DNA from 2 places in the Fundicoccus sp. Sow4_F4 genome. Region 1 is predicted to be linked to the other one. Evidence: riboswitches for the same ligand, from Rfam matches in the RefSeq annotation. Region 1 holds a riboswitch; the other holds the start of a gene.
What was found. Region 1 has a riboswitch for thiamine pyrophosphate ahead of ACTQ5J_RS11635 (thiamine-binding protein). Riboswitches for the same ligand answer to the same signal wherever they lie in the genome.
Positions count from the first base shown of each region.

Region 1 (7,022 bases):
TTTCTAAACAAAAGAAACATCAGGGGGTCAATCCACCATGAAGTGTCACTTACATGATTCATTGTAAGCGATTGAAAGAACAATCAAACTAAGTTGTGACACTATATTGCCCCAATGTGGCAATAATATCATGGTAATATTCTTAAAAATAAGTGACAAATGAATTCAATAATAAAGGAGTGGAGTAAACATGACAAAAACATTTATGCCCAATGTATTGGAAACTGTTCAAAAGATGCAAAGATTGCGTAGTCGAACGCTCGGCAGTCGCGGTTTATCTTTACGTCTTGACGCGTTAAACCAGATAAGGAGACTACTAGTTGATCATGAAGATCGTTGGCTTTTGGCTTTAAAAGAAGACTTAGACAAACCCCTTTTAGAAGCTTATGCAACTGAGATAGCCTTTTTACTAAATGAATTAGAGGATACCATAAAACACTTGGCTAAATGGATGAAGCCGGTTGTCAAACATCGATTATTAATTAGTGGTGCAGAAAAAACAAGCGTCACTGCAGAGCCATTTGGAAGTGTACTAATACTTTCACCTTGGAATTATCCTTTACAACTCGCACTGGGCCCTGTGATTGGAGCACTTGCCGCAGGTAATGGGGCTGTCTTGAAACCCTCTGAGTCTGCTCCAGCTGTCAGTCGGTTACTAGCTGAGCTTGTGCCACAGTATCTGGATCCGGATTTACTTTATGTCGTTGAGGGCGACGCTGATGTTGCGAAAACTTTAACTGATATGGAATGGGATTTTGTGTTTTTTACAGGAAGTCCGCAAATCGGAGCGAAAGTCTATCAAGCGGCGGCAAAGCATTTAACTCCAGTTGCTTTAGAGCTTGGTGGCAAAAATCCTTGTATTATTGACGAAACAACTATGAATGAAGAGACGATTAAACATATTATATGGAGTAAATTTTTGAATGTTGGACAAACTTGCATTGCTCCCGACACCATCTTCGTACCACGTTTATTCTATCAACAATTTTTAGAACAAGCCAAGCAACAGATCGTTGATTTTTATGGCGATACCCCTATCAAGTCACCTGACTATGGGCGAATTGTACATAAACAGCATTTAGCAAATTTAACACGTTTTTTAAAGGATGGCCAAGTGTACTACGGCGGAGAAATAGATGAAGCAACGCGCTTTATGGCTCCCACTTTAATGACTGATGTCAAAGAAGGGAGTGCATTGGCTGAGGAGGAAATTTTCGGTCCAATTTTACCGATTATTCCCTACGATTCGATTGATGATGTGATTAAGCAATACCAGACACGACCTGTTCCGTTAGTAATCTATCTCTTTACTAAAAATAAGAAGATGGTTCAGTATGTACAAGAGCGACTAGAAAGCGGAGCTTTGAGTATTAATCAATTAATGGTGCATGTGACTAGTCCTAATACACCATTTGGTGGTAAAGGGCAAAGTGGCTTAGGTAATTATCATGGTGAGGCCAGTTTTAAAACCTTCACCTACCAACGAACTTTATATCAAAAAAAAATGCCCTTTAGCTTACCTCAACAATTCCCACCTTATAGTAAAGTAGCTTTATCTGCCTTAAAACGTTTTAGACGAATTGTCTTTTAAGGAGATTCTTGAAGCTCTCACTTTATCTTTTAAAGTGTCTCTTCTCGTTTACAAGCAATTGGGAAGTGCTTTAGAGGGTAGGTTTATTTAACAGGACTGCCTGTTTGGAAAATTGGAATGAAACTATTTAATATAATTTCTGCTCATAATGAATCAAACGGATGAGTTTTAATAAAGTTCTTAGCTACTTATAAAAGCTATTCCTTGAAACACTTGGATTTAGAAATCGATACGACTCAAGAAACAACGAAATATTGTATTCGAGACATTTATTTTTCGCCAACTTGCTTATGAGAACCTAGCCAAATCATGATTAGATATGTCAATCATAATTCGTGTGTTAACAGATTCCTCCTCTTTGATAGCTTGTCACACTGTGAAACTCGGAAAATGTTATACGTTGGGTAATTAAAAAAATGTAGGAAAAGCGACAACTTTATTTTGCGCTTTTCCTACATTTTATTATTGTCCTTTACACTTCAAGTTCAAGTCTATGACATCTCGTCATGTATATAACCTCATAATATAACTTTTAACACTACTGTTTTACTTTATGATTTGCACGTGCTCCTTTGTTCCTCAACCCTTTGACAGTGAATTGAAGCAATTTGACAAAGAGATAGACAAGCAAGTATATCAGTAAGAATAATAAATATTCTTGCCAAATACTCTCTTTGACATCCACTAAGTCTGTCCGCTCTAGGATTTCTTTGCTTAAAAATGTGACTGTGAAAATACACAATGACATCATCGCATTCATCAATCGTTTCATTTGAACACCGCCTTGTTATAATTTTATTGTTAAATAGATTATAACAGGTAATCTATGAAAAAAATCAAGGATCTTAGTTTTCTAAAGCATCTAGTAAAATACGCTTATATTCAAGAAAGACTGGACTAAAAATAATCTCTTCAAAATCTTCCTTAGCTAAGTCCACGTCAAGTGTTAATACTACTTCACCTGGTTGACCTTTCAGCACATAAATTTTATCGCAAAGAATTAAGGCTTCTTCTACATCATGTGTGATCAATAAAGTTGACCAATTCATTTTACTTTTAACTCCATGAAACCAACGATGCATTTGCCGACGAGTGATAGCATCCAAAGCTCCAAAGGCTTCGTCGAGTAACAACCATTCTCGCCCAAAGTTAATCGTTCTTAAAAAAGCAATTCTCTGACGCATCCCACCACTTAATGAGCTAGGATAATAGTTTGCCCATTTTTCTAATTCAAACTCTTTTAATAAATTTTCTGATCTTAAACGCGACTCTTCTTTTGAATAGCCTTGAATAAGCAAGGGTAACATAATATTTTCAATGACTGATTTATGTTGGAAAAGCATATCCTTTTGTAGCATATAGCTTATTTTCCCTTTTATTTGATCAGTCCCATCTATTGTGATGCTACCAGATTGCAATTCTAAATTACTGGCGATCAAATTAAATAACGTTGTTTTACCTACACCACTTGTTCCTAGAATACCAACAGTCTGTTGTGGTTTGACAGTCATATTCACATCATGTAAAACAGAATGATGTTCGAATTGATAATTAATTTTTTGAATAGTTAACACGTTAATCCTCTAAATATTCATTTGTAAAATAGTTACCTAGTGTCAAATCAACCTCAACTAAATCATTTTCATATAACCACTTATAAAATTGATTCCATCTTGATTCGTCTATATGTCCCCATTGTGATGGTTCTTCTGCATATTGCTCACTAATCCATATTTGAGAAGCGAGCACCATGTCTTTTTGGCTCTCCAATTCTGGTGCATTTTTGATTAGAATCTCAGCCGATTCTTCTGGATGCTCCATAGCATACTGATAGCCTTTTTTAATCGCTTGAATGACTTTCGTCGCTTGATCTCCTTGCTGTGACAAATAATCATTATTAGCAATTATAATGGGTGAGTAAAAATCTAATGCTTCAGCATAATCTGCGAAGTAAAAGAAATTACTTGCTACCTCTTGATAGTCAGCCATTATTCCATCCCATGCATAATAAATCCATGCAGAGTCAAACATCTCGTTGGCTAGACCTACCACAGAATTATCTGCTTGGTTAGGTACTAATTTGACAGCGTCATAATTTCCACCTTCTTGATTCACCAAAAATTTAATCATTGCTAATTCAATTGGGTCATTCCAAGTACCATAACTTTTGTCAGTTAAATCTTGAGGTGCTTTAATTTCAGCAGCTTCATTTGAAATGACTCCTGACGTATTGTGTTCTAGAATAGCCGCGACAGCTGTTACTGGTAAACCACCCGCAAAACGCGATGCAATTGAATCTTGGAAACTAATACCAAATTCTGCTTGGCCTAAACCGACTAATTCGGTTGTACTACCTTCTGGTGGTCGTCTAATTGTGACATCTACGCCTGCTTCTGTAAAATAGCCTTTTTCAACTGCTACATATAAACCAGTATGGTTGGTATTGGGTACCCAGTCTAAAATGAAATCGACAGAGTCATTTTCAGCGACAGCAGATACAAGTGTTACCTGGCTAATTGAGAATAATAAACTTAATGTAATAACTGATTGTACAAGTAGATTAAACATTTTTTTCATTTATGATAGCTCCCTTAAAATCTTATCTTACGTTCTCTATACATCCATGGGATAAACACTCTTTCTAAAAGCGAAACAACCCACATAAAAAACAGACTAATTAACGAAATTAGAACAATAACTGCGAACATTTTGTCATAAGCAAATGCTTTTTTAGTTTGAATCATGTAAACTCCTAAGCCTTCAAAGCCCCCCAGCCATTCAGCTACGACTGAACTGACAAAAGCATAGGAAACACTGACACGTAACCCACTAAAAAAATATGACAAACTATTGGGTAATTTGACATGTAAAAGAACTTGCCATGAATTTGCTCCCATTAATTGCAACAAGCGAACAGCGTCTTGATCACTATTAGCAAATCCATTTAAAATACTAATAATAATTGGAAACAGTGTGGTTAAAACAACCAAAACAATTTTAGGTGTCATATCATAACCTAGTAACAATACTAATATGGGTGCGATAGCAACCGTCGGTATCGTTTGAGTCACAATTAACATTGGATAAAGTGCTCGATTTAACCATTCGATTAAATCCATTACAATTGCTAATATAAAAGCCAAAACAATTCCGATTCCTAAACCAATAAAGGCTTGTAATAACGTCACTCGGCTGTTGTCCCAAAGATTGGCACGATCATTAACTAATGCTGTAATTATCTGACTTGGAGTGGGAATGATGAATCGTGGTAGCCACCCCATGTATCCGCTAAACTCCCAAAGTAAAATTAGCGTCAGTCCAAAAATTAATCCTGCATATTTATTGGCGATGTTTTGATACTTTTTCATCGATACCCAACACTTGCCCCTCTGCGTCATAGCTAATTTTAACGTTTGTAAAAATTTTGTGATGGTGTGAACCGGCTACTTCAATCGCACCTTTTAATATAGCCATCAATTCATCAAATTCACCCTCAATAGTGGTTTCAAAAGCACTTACCTCAATACTTTTAGCATTCACTCTCAAATAGTCGATTACCTTATCGACCGTATTAAGAACTGTTGCTTGATCCGTTTGCTGTGGTAAAATTTGAATAGCTAAACTACAATTTGACATACAAAAAAAACCTCCCTATTCTTTTCACACAAATGCGCAAACATAGAAATAGACAAGTTTATCCACCATAATATATATATGAAATAAACCACATCCCTACGTAAGTGTTAACTTAATCAGGTTATTAGAGTTCGGGCAAGTCCCATCTCAGCATATTGCACCCCTTGTGTGTTGAAGCCATCATAGCATAAGATAATTCCAAGTACAAGTTAAGCAAACAAATCCGTTGGGACTGATTATGAAAAATCAATCCCAACGGGTCCATTAGTCTTACAACCATTATTTTGCTCATGAATGGTTACACCTTTTACCCCACGGGTCACCGTTCCTGTGGGAGAAGGATTTTCTGGTATATTCCTCACTTTAATCGCAGACAATAAAGCCACCGTTTGTCATAAGATTATATATGGCAGAACAAGGTAAGCATCTGGCACATGTTTTTGTCCTTGCGTGATGTTAAAACCGTTCATGGCCATCTGATCTATTTGTTCAACTTGAACAGGTAAAACTAAAGCGGCTAGTTGATCACCTGTTACTTCAGATATAATATCTAAATCATATTGTCTCGTATACTCATCATTTGAGACAAAAACGAAAATAAGTGACTTTTCACTGATAAAAGATGTTGGACCATGACGAAAGCATTGAAGAGTCGAAAACAGTCGTTACTTTACCAGCGGTCAATTCTAAAATTTTAAGTTGAGCTTCTCGAGCAAGCCCTAAAAACTTCCAGAACCCCAATCTATCACGCGGTCAACGTCAGTTTTCACGATTACTTAAACCTCTCTAGAAAAGACTGTACTTGCCATCTTTATTACTGATTTTACATAATCTTCTTCGTCAGTATTATTTGTCATGTCAAACGTTAAAAGAGCTGTCAAAGGTATGCGTATAAAACTCCCTGTCGTAGCGAAACCTTAATCGTTTGATGTAGACGGCTGTAAAATCATAAGGTTTTTATCGTCATCTACAGCGGCTTCACTTTCAGGTGAGTTACCGCTTCTTGCCATCATTCTGATTGCTGTTTAATTTCACGCGTTATAATTTCAGCGTCTAATGAGACTAATTCATCTGTAGTTAAATCACATATACTTTCAAACTCCTATATTTCATCTTAATATTCAATCTGGCTTGTCCATGAGGTCGTAGTTCTTTGAATGACTTCATTTAAATTTTGAATGCTTTCGCGACCTTTAATTTGCAATCATTTGACAGCGCTTATTGACCACCCGATATAAATCCATCGACTGAAAGCTTCCAAATTGCTCGAGCCCATAATACGTCATTAACGCGATATGTTTGTTGTAATCTAAAAGTGGTCCATTTCAGTGGCAAGTTGCTATTGAAAAATGGTCCACTTATTTTTATGCTTTTAAGTATAAATCATTTATATTTGGAGGCAATTAGGAGTGATTACTTTTATGAAGCAGTATGAAATCATTAATTTGTATCGAGATGGGGTTTCTTTTCGAAAGATAGCTCAAAGGTTGGACGTGGATCGGAAAACAGTCAGTAAAATTTGTCATCGTTATCAGGAGGGATTAGAGGCAGTCATACACTCTCAGTCAGAAAAAGAGCTAGAAGAAGCAACGCATCAAGTGGTTAGCTCTCATCAGTATAATACGAAAAACCGAACGACTCGTACGTTCACGCCAGAAGTTGATCAGTTAATGCGAGATATTTATCAACAAGAGAAAATCAAAAATAGACGGCTAGGCTCTCACAAACAAGCGCTTACCGCTAAAGCAGTCCATGAACTCATTACTGACGCAGGACATTCAATTGGGTATCGTAC
Region 1 covers NZ_JBQKLQ010000008.1:133,468-140,489, forward strand. The annotation lists gene ACTQ5J_RS11610 (aldehyde dehydrogenase family protein) at 191-1,591, shown strand; gene ACTQ5J_RS11615 (hypothetical protein) at 2,130-2,363, opposite strand; gene ACTQ5J_RS11620 (ABC transporter ATP-binding protein) at 2,437-3,165, opposite strand; gene ACTQ5J_RS11625 (ABC transporter substrate-binding protein) at 3,167-4,168, opposite strand; gene ACTQ5J_RS11630 (ABC transporter permease) at 4,183-4,959, opposite strand; gene ACTQ5J_RS11635 (thiamine-binding protein) at 4,931-5,227, opposite strand; TPP riboswitch at 5,304-5,402, opposite strand; gene ACTQ5J_RS11640 (hypothetical protein) at 5,464-5,604, opposite strand; gene istA (IS21 family transposase) at 6,649-7,022, shown strand, end outside.

Region 2 (7,022 bases), on a different contig from region 1:
CGGCGATGGCTTCAGTCACCTAGGCGTGACAGTTAGCGACTTGGAGAAGATGCATCGCATCTGCAAGGATTCCGCTTATGAAACAGGCGAATTAAGAGGCCTTTCAGGTGGGACACCGTCTTATTTCTTCGTGACGGACCCAGATGGCTACCGTATCGAAGTCAAGCGCGCTAAATAATTCAAACTAAAAGGTAGGCCGGTTGAGTTCGCTCAACTTGCCTACCTTTTTTGCTTACTTCCAGATTTTTAGATATTTTTTCTGATATTTAACGTCGTCCACCGTTTCAATCAGCTCCAAAGCAAGATCTTTAATCCCCTCACTAGCAAAATAGTCATATAGATTTCTCATGTTTTGAATGATATCGTTGCGTATCAACGTATAGTTTTTTTCGTTCTCGCAGACTTTAAAACGGTCGCTTAAATACGTCAGCAACATGTCTTTTTGTTCGCTCCCAGCTATCCCAATTTTCCATAAAGCTTGCAGTGTATGTCTAGCGGTCACAAACTTTTCATCATAAGTCACCTGCCATATTTCCGGAAAATCCGCCAGCATTCGCTTGTCTGGGTCGCTTTTAGCCAGCCCAGCCAAATATTGACTAGCACGCGATCTTTGATGATTATCCTTGTGACTCAAGTCTTCTATTAGCTGGTCCCACACTTCATACGCCCAAGATACTTCTTGATCCGTTGCTGCGATAATCGTCTGATAAGATTGATACCGTTCGTCCTTATCCCCCGTTTTTGATTGTTCAAATGCCAGTTCCATTGCTTGATCCATCTTGCACCCCTCATTATCTTCGCTTGCTTCTATTGTATCATATATTCACTGCTTACTTGTTGGTTGGCGGCTATGTTGCAAGCGCGGAACGCTGGGAGACTTATTTAAATTAGCGGAGTATTTCTCGATGTACTCCTTATGGTTTAAAACTGAGTATATATATGAAAATAAATCTTCTTTTGACTATCCTAATTTTTCAAAAATATTATTTATATTATACTTTTCCTCAAGAATATTATTAGAATTTTTCAAGAAATAGTAGACTTATGTTTTTTCCATTAAGTCCTGATTGGGTATCAAATCTGTTACAAAAGTAGACAAATTTTCTTCTTGCTCCTTTACCTGTTATTACTATTGAAAGATTTTTCTCACCAAAAAAATACTCAAATCTACCGGTCTTTCAAGTATATCTCTCTGATAGTAGAGGTTCTTTTTTACAAAAGGTCTATACATACTTTGAATGATATTATTAGTTGGTTTTATAATATTTTTCTTCTCAACATTTTTCAGTAAATCTGTGCTCCATTTGATTCTTGTCGGATCCATATCTACACTATTAACTTCAGTATAATTTGAAATTATTTTTTTACTTCATCATTGTAGTTTTTAATCATGAAATTAGTATTATTTATAACTTTTTTAGAATTAAACCCATAAACCCAGCTATCACGACTAGTACTTAACCCAGTTGCTCTGTCATTAAATATTTCGTTATCTAATTTATAAAAAGCATCAAAACTATCATCTCTTTGATTTATCCAATCATTATTTTTATCAAGAGTTATTTTTTTAAATTTAAGATTATTAATTGATTGTAAAGTTTTAATACTTTCTAATTTCTCTTCTTTACTCTGATATGGAGCAACCTCAAAATAATTAACTGTATTTTCATCTGTATTATCTTTTACTAATATCGTTATTGCCGTTCCTATCATAATATCGAAAACACTTCCACCTTCTTTTAATGCATCATCTCCTATTTTCCCTTTGATAGCTCCAGTCAGGTTATATGTATATATATGATTAAACTCTTCATTAATAACCTTCCTAAAGCCAGCCATACTACCTTTATCATTAATAGAATTTGGAGTCACAAATCCTATAACACCATAGGTTCCAATTCTATCAGACGCCCAAGTGTTGACTCTGGTTTGAATGCAATCAGCTTGTGTACCCACCCTTATTTAGCAAATAGTGTTCAATATCAGTAAACCCCATTGATTCATTAATTGTCCAGAAGTAGGCATCATTTAAATTCATATCATCCATCAAATTAAATATCTCATCATAAAAGAAAAGGATCTTACTAATTTATCCATAGAAAACGCCACAATCTTTAGATGTATCATCTGAAGGAAGGGTTATAAAACATCGAGATTGACAACGTTTTTTTTATGAGCTATGATATCATCTAAGCAAAGGGGAATCACTAGAGTGATTGAGACTGGATGTATGCCGGGACTCTTATTACCTGATCACGTTAGTACGTGCGGAGGGATTGCAGACTTAAGAAGACTTAAGCCTCCTTTGTGTATCAAAGGGGGTATTTTTATGCAAAAAAATTCGTTAACTGTTTATATAGAGGCTGGGCTGATTGCGACTTTGGCCTTTATTATCTCACTGTTTCCTATCGAAGGAACAGGCTTCGATATCGCTTTGGGCTCGATTCCCATTACATTGTTTTGTTTACGTCGAGGGTGGAAAGCAGGGATATTTACTGGGCTTTTATGGGGCCTACTGACGATTATTCTAGGCGGAGCTTCAATTATCCACCCTATACAAGTGGTGCTAGATTATCCAGTAGCTTTTGCTTTTAATGGGCTAGCAGGAATTGTGGCTCCGGCACTTCAACAGGCAACCGCTTCGGTAAATCAGAAGAAAGCAACTTATTATATCTTTTTGAGTACTTTTATCGGGACTCTAGCTCGTTACTTCTGGCACTTTATTACTGGGGTTTATTATTGGGGCCGGTTTGCTCCAGAAGGTTGGTCTGTTGGCTTTTATTCCTTTGTATTTAATGGAGGATCTGTCATTATCACAACAGTAATTGCTGGTCTAGTTTTATTGCTTCTGTACCGGCAAGCTCGGCATTTATTTGTCGGTGAATTGGCATGATAATAAATGCCCATGATCACCTCAGTCATTATCCATCGCTGGAGAAGGCATTGGCGGACTTTGAAGTCTTAAACATGACAACTTTAGCGGTTAGTGAGTCTGTGTCTGACTATCAATCCATTCCAGACCATCCACTCATCTTAAAGGGATTCGGAATTCATCCTTGGAAGGTGACGCCAACTACATCTTTAGACAATATTGAACCTTACATTCAGGATTGTGATTTCATCGGTGAAATTGGTTTAGACTTCCACTGGGCAGAAGATACAACGGCTTACCCGCGTCAATTGGAAGTTTTTGAATATTTTCTAGCGGAGGCAAAAAAGCACCAAAAAATTTGCAATATCCACACAAAAGGAGCTGAAAAAGAAGTACTTGCCTTGCTACAAAAGCACCAATTACATGGTCAAATTATCCACTGGTATAGTGGGCCTTTGGACTTGGTGACTGATTATTTGGAGCTAGGCTGTTTCTTTACGATTTCTGTCGATGCAGGGCATTCAACCTTGACCGATCAGCTGATTAATCTTATTCCAACACAGCAGTTATTATTTGAAACCGATGGCCCTACTGCCCTAGAGTGGGTCAATGGTACGCCTTCTTGGCCTGATGAAATCTTACGAATTCAAGCCTATGTGGCTCAATTGAAAAGTTGTTCATTGACTGAGTTGGAAGTGGGTGGGCATTTATTGATGGAACAACTCAAATAAATAACTTTACTCTTCGAGTTTGTCCACATCCGATATTTCAATCACATTTAGCTTAGGCTGTTTAACAGCGTCGGAGCGTATCAATTTAGTCAAGCTTCGACTGAAATTTTTGGAGTTATGTCGAGGTAAGAAGCTAATTGCTTTTTGTGGAAGGAAATTCTGTGAAGAATCCATGTAATTGAATAAAGGTCTAATTAAGATTAAAAAACACTAAAAAAGTCACCAGTACTCATTAGCATTTTAATGAGAGCTGGTGGCTTTTGGTGTTATTCAAGAAAATGAACAAATGCTTTTATCTTAATGTCGTCATTACTTCGTTTAAAATAAAGCAAACAGACCTAGAAACTCAACACATCACACTATAAAAACGTTATAATCTAAATATATATGTAAGCGAATACATCAATTGGAGTAAAGGAGTCTAAAAATGAAGTAAATCATGCGTAAATCAAAAGTAAGCTGGATAATCGTTAGCCTTGGAGCGGCCATGATAGCTTTAAGCGTCCCAACAGCAAATGCTGAAGAAATAGTAAACTCGGCAGGGAATAATGCAACAATTGAAGCAACAGTGAAGCCAGAAACGAATATTGCTGAAGAATTAGAGAAAGCAACAGAGACTTTGAGTGAAGAATCCTTCACAGAAGCAATGACCGATACATCAAGCGAGGCCTCACCAACCAACTTATTATCAGACACTCTATCAGATAACTTAAGCAAGCCAATTCAAGCTTTTGATGAGACGGTTGACGACACACTAATAGAAGGTACAGATAATGTAGAAACGGAAGTAGCACAAGAGATCCCAAGCAAGAAAGCAACTTCAGAAGCGGATTCTCAATTAGAAGCAAAATCAGAATCGGTAACACAAGAAGTAGCTCCATTAAAAGTGCGTACAATGACTACCACAGCTGAAGCTGCTGCCAAGACGCACACCGTTAAATCAGGAGAATATCTATACCTGATTGCTGGGCGATACGGGATTACGGTTGCTTAACTCAAGCAATGGAACAATTTAACTTCCAACTATATTTATTCAGGCGACCAACTAAAAGTATCAGCCGGTCCAGTGGCTACAAAACCTAGTGACCCAAATACAAGTCAACCAACAGAAAACGAGAACACGGAGACAACAACCAATTCCTATTACACGGTACGTCCGGGAGATTATCTCTGGAAAATTGTAAATCAATACGGCATTACAGTAGCGCAATTAAAAACTTGGAATATCCTAACGTCGAACTACATTTACTCAGGCGATCGCTTTATTGTATCGAAAACGAGTACGACACCGTCATCGACACAGCCTGAGCAACCAGTCGAAACAAAACCCGAGACACCGTCGCCTAATCCATCCACTCCAGCACCGAAAACAACTTATTACACCGTGAAGTCTGGAGACTATTTATGGAAAATTGCAACTCAACACGGGATTACAGTGAATCAATTAAAATCTTGGAACCAGTTAACTAGCAATTATATTTACGCAGGTGATAAATTAGCCGTAACAGATCCAGCTCAAGTAACCACTCCAGTAAAGCCAGAACCTGAAAAACCAGAGCAACCTGAACAACCAGTTAAGCCTGAACCTGAACAACCAGTAAAGCCAGAACCTGAAAAAACTGTTAAGCCTGAAGAGCCCAAAGAGCGAACTGAACCAACTAAGCCCGAAGAGCCAGAAAAACCTGTTGAACCCACAAAGCCAGCAGCCAAATATCACACGGTTAAATCAGGTGAATACTTATGGTTAATTGCTAATCAGAACAATATCACAGTCAATCAATTAAAATCATGGAATAATTTGACTTCAAATTATATTTATTCTGGTGATCGTTTAATTGTCACGGATCCAACTAAAACGGTCCCAACGTCGCCAACAAATCCAACCGATCCTAATTTACCAGAAGGGACGTTAACGGGAACTCATATGGCAGTTCAAGCAGTATTAAACCAATATAAAAATTCGCCAATTCATTTCTTCTATGAAAGTTTAGTCGAAGATGACTTGAGAACGGCGTCTTTAAACGGTGATACAGCCATGTACGGGGCCTCCATACCGAAAATTGTTCTAGTTGCTTATACTCTGGAGCAAGTTGAAAAGGGCAATCTATCTTGGGATATGCCCTTGAAGTATACATCAAGTATTTATAATTATACGGAGTCATACGCTTGGGGCGGTAGTGGAACGATTCAATATGAGAACTATCAGAATAAAACGTATACCTTGCGGGATGTCTTGAATCGTACGATTGTCAATTCAGATAACTTAGGTAGTAACATGTTACTGCATTATGTAGGTTACCGTGATAAAGCTGATTTCAACCGCTTTACGAAAGAAGTATATGGTGCGCCAAGCTATACACGTAATATGACACCACGCGAAATCAATAAAGTGATGGCCTATATTTATGAACATCCACAACAACAGGCGATGCTGTCTTTAGATAGTACAGATTATGATAAAACGAAGTTAGACACAGTAGCAGCCAATGTCTTCCAGAAAATTGGGGCTTGGTGGCCGTATTATAACCACTCAACAGCCATTGTTGAAAGCTCGCGCCCATACATATTGACGGTCCTATCAGATTACTGGTCAGATAGTTCTATTGCAACCCTCGCCAAGAAAATCTTTACAGCAGTGATGAGTTAAAGTAAGAAACATCCCCATGCCAAAATAGGATTTTAAATAAATACCTCATTGTCAAATAAGGTTGAAGAAGAATATTATCAAGATCAAGCGACTATACTGGTTGCTTGATCTTTTTTTCTTGGGTTCAGATTCTTATAAGCAACTTGCGAGTAAGATACGATCTCTAAAATGACTGTAATTACGATAATCATTTACAAACAATAACCCCCAAATATTGGCATTAAAGCAACTAAAGCAGAGCTCATAGATTTCCCTATAACACTCTAATTTATTTTTAGATTGATGAACTTGTCTCGAATTCCCATCTACTGGCTCATAAACTTTGAATACGACTATCTAATGACCCCCGAACCCCCGATGAGTTTAGAGGATATAGGAGATTGAATAGACACTCTTATTTACTAAACATATGAAATTTTTATCATCATTTATGGTACGCATGTGCGTATCACTGGTCACTGCGGTTTATTAATCGCTACATTCGTGATACCTATATCATAACAGAAATTGTAAAATCAGCACTAGCTACAGTAACATAAGAAAAAGAACAAGATCCATCCATCGAATCTTGTTCTTAATTCTAGCTAAGTGACTTATATGTTGGGACGAGTTCTGTTACTTCTTTTCGGTCTAACTCAACATTAGAGTCGTTATTTAATGTATTCAGATTACAATTTCAAGTGGCGTGGCTACAGAAAAAGAGCCAACAGCATTTCCAGCTGTTGGCTCTTTTTCATCTGTTCATTTAACTTAGCTATTACAGCATCATCGA
Region 2 covers NZ_JBQKLQ010000002.1:306,625-313,646, forward strand. The annotation lists gene gloA (lactoylglutathione lyase) at 1-178, shown strand, start outside; gene ACTQ5J_RS05360 (hypothetical protein) at 233-778, opposite strand; partial or broken gene ACTQ5J_RS05365 (hypothetical protein) at 824-949, opposite strand; gene ACTQ5J_RS05370 (type ISP restriction/modification enzyme) at 1,130-1,360, opposite strand; gene ACTQ5J_RS05375 (type ISP restriction/modification enzyme) at 1,357-1,956, opposite strand; TPP riboswitch at 2,188-2,293, shown strand; gene thiT (energy-coupled thiamine transporter ThiT) at 2,330-2,893, shown strand; gene ACTQ5J_RS05385 (TatD family hydrolase) at 2,890-3,603, shown strand; gene ACTQ5J_RS05390 (LysM peptidoglycan-binding domain-containing protein) at 4,043-4,597, shown strand; gene ACTQ5J_RS05395 (LysM peptidoglycan-binding domain-containing protein) at 4,670-6,250, shown strand; gene ACTQ5J_RS05400 (hypothetical protein) at 6,940-7,022, opposite strand, start outside.
Region 2: another riboswitch for thiamine pyrophosphate. It lies ahead of thiT (energy-coupled thiamine transporter ThiT); the one in region 1 lies ahead of ACTQ5J_RS11635 (thiamine-binding protein).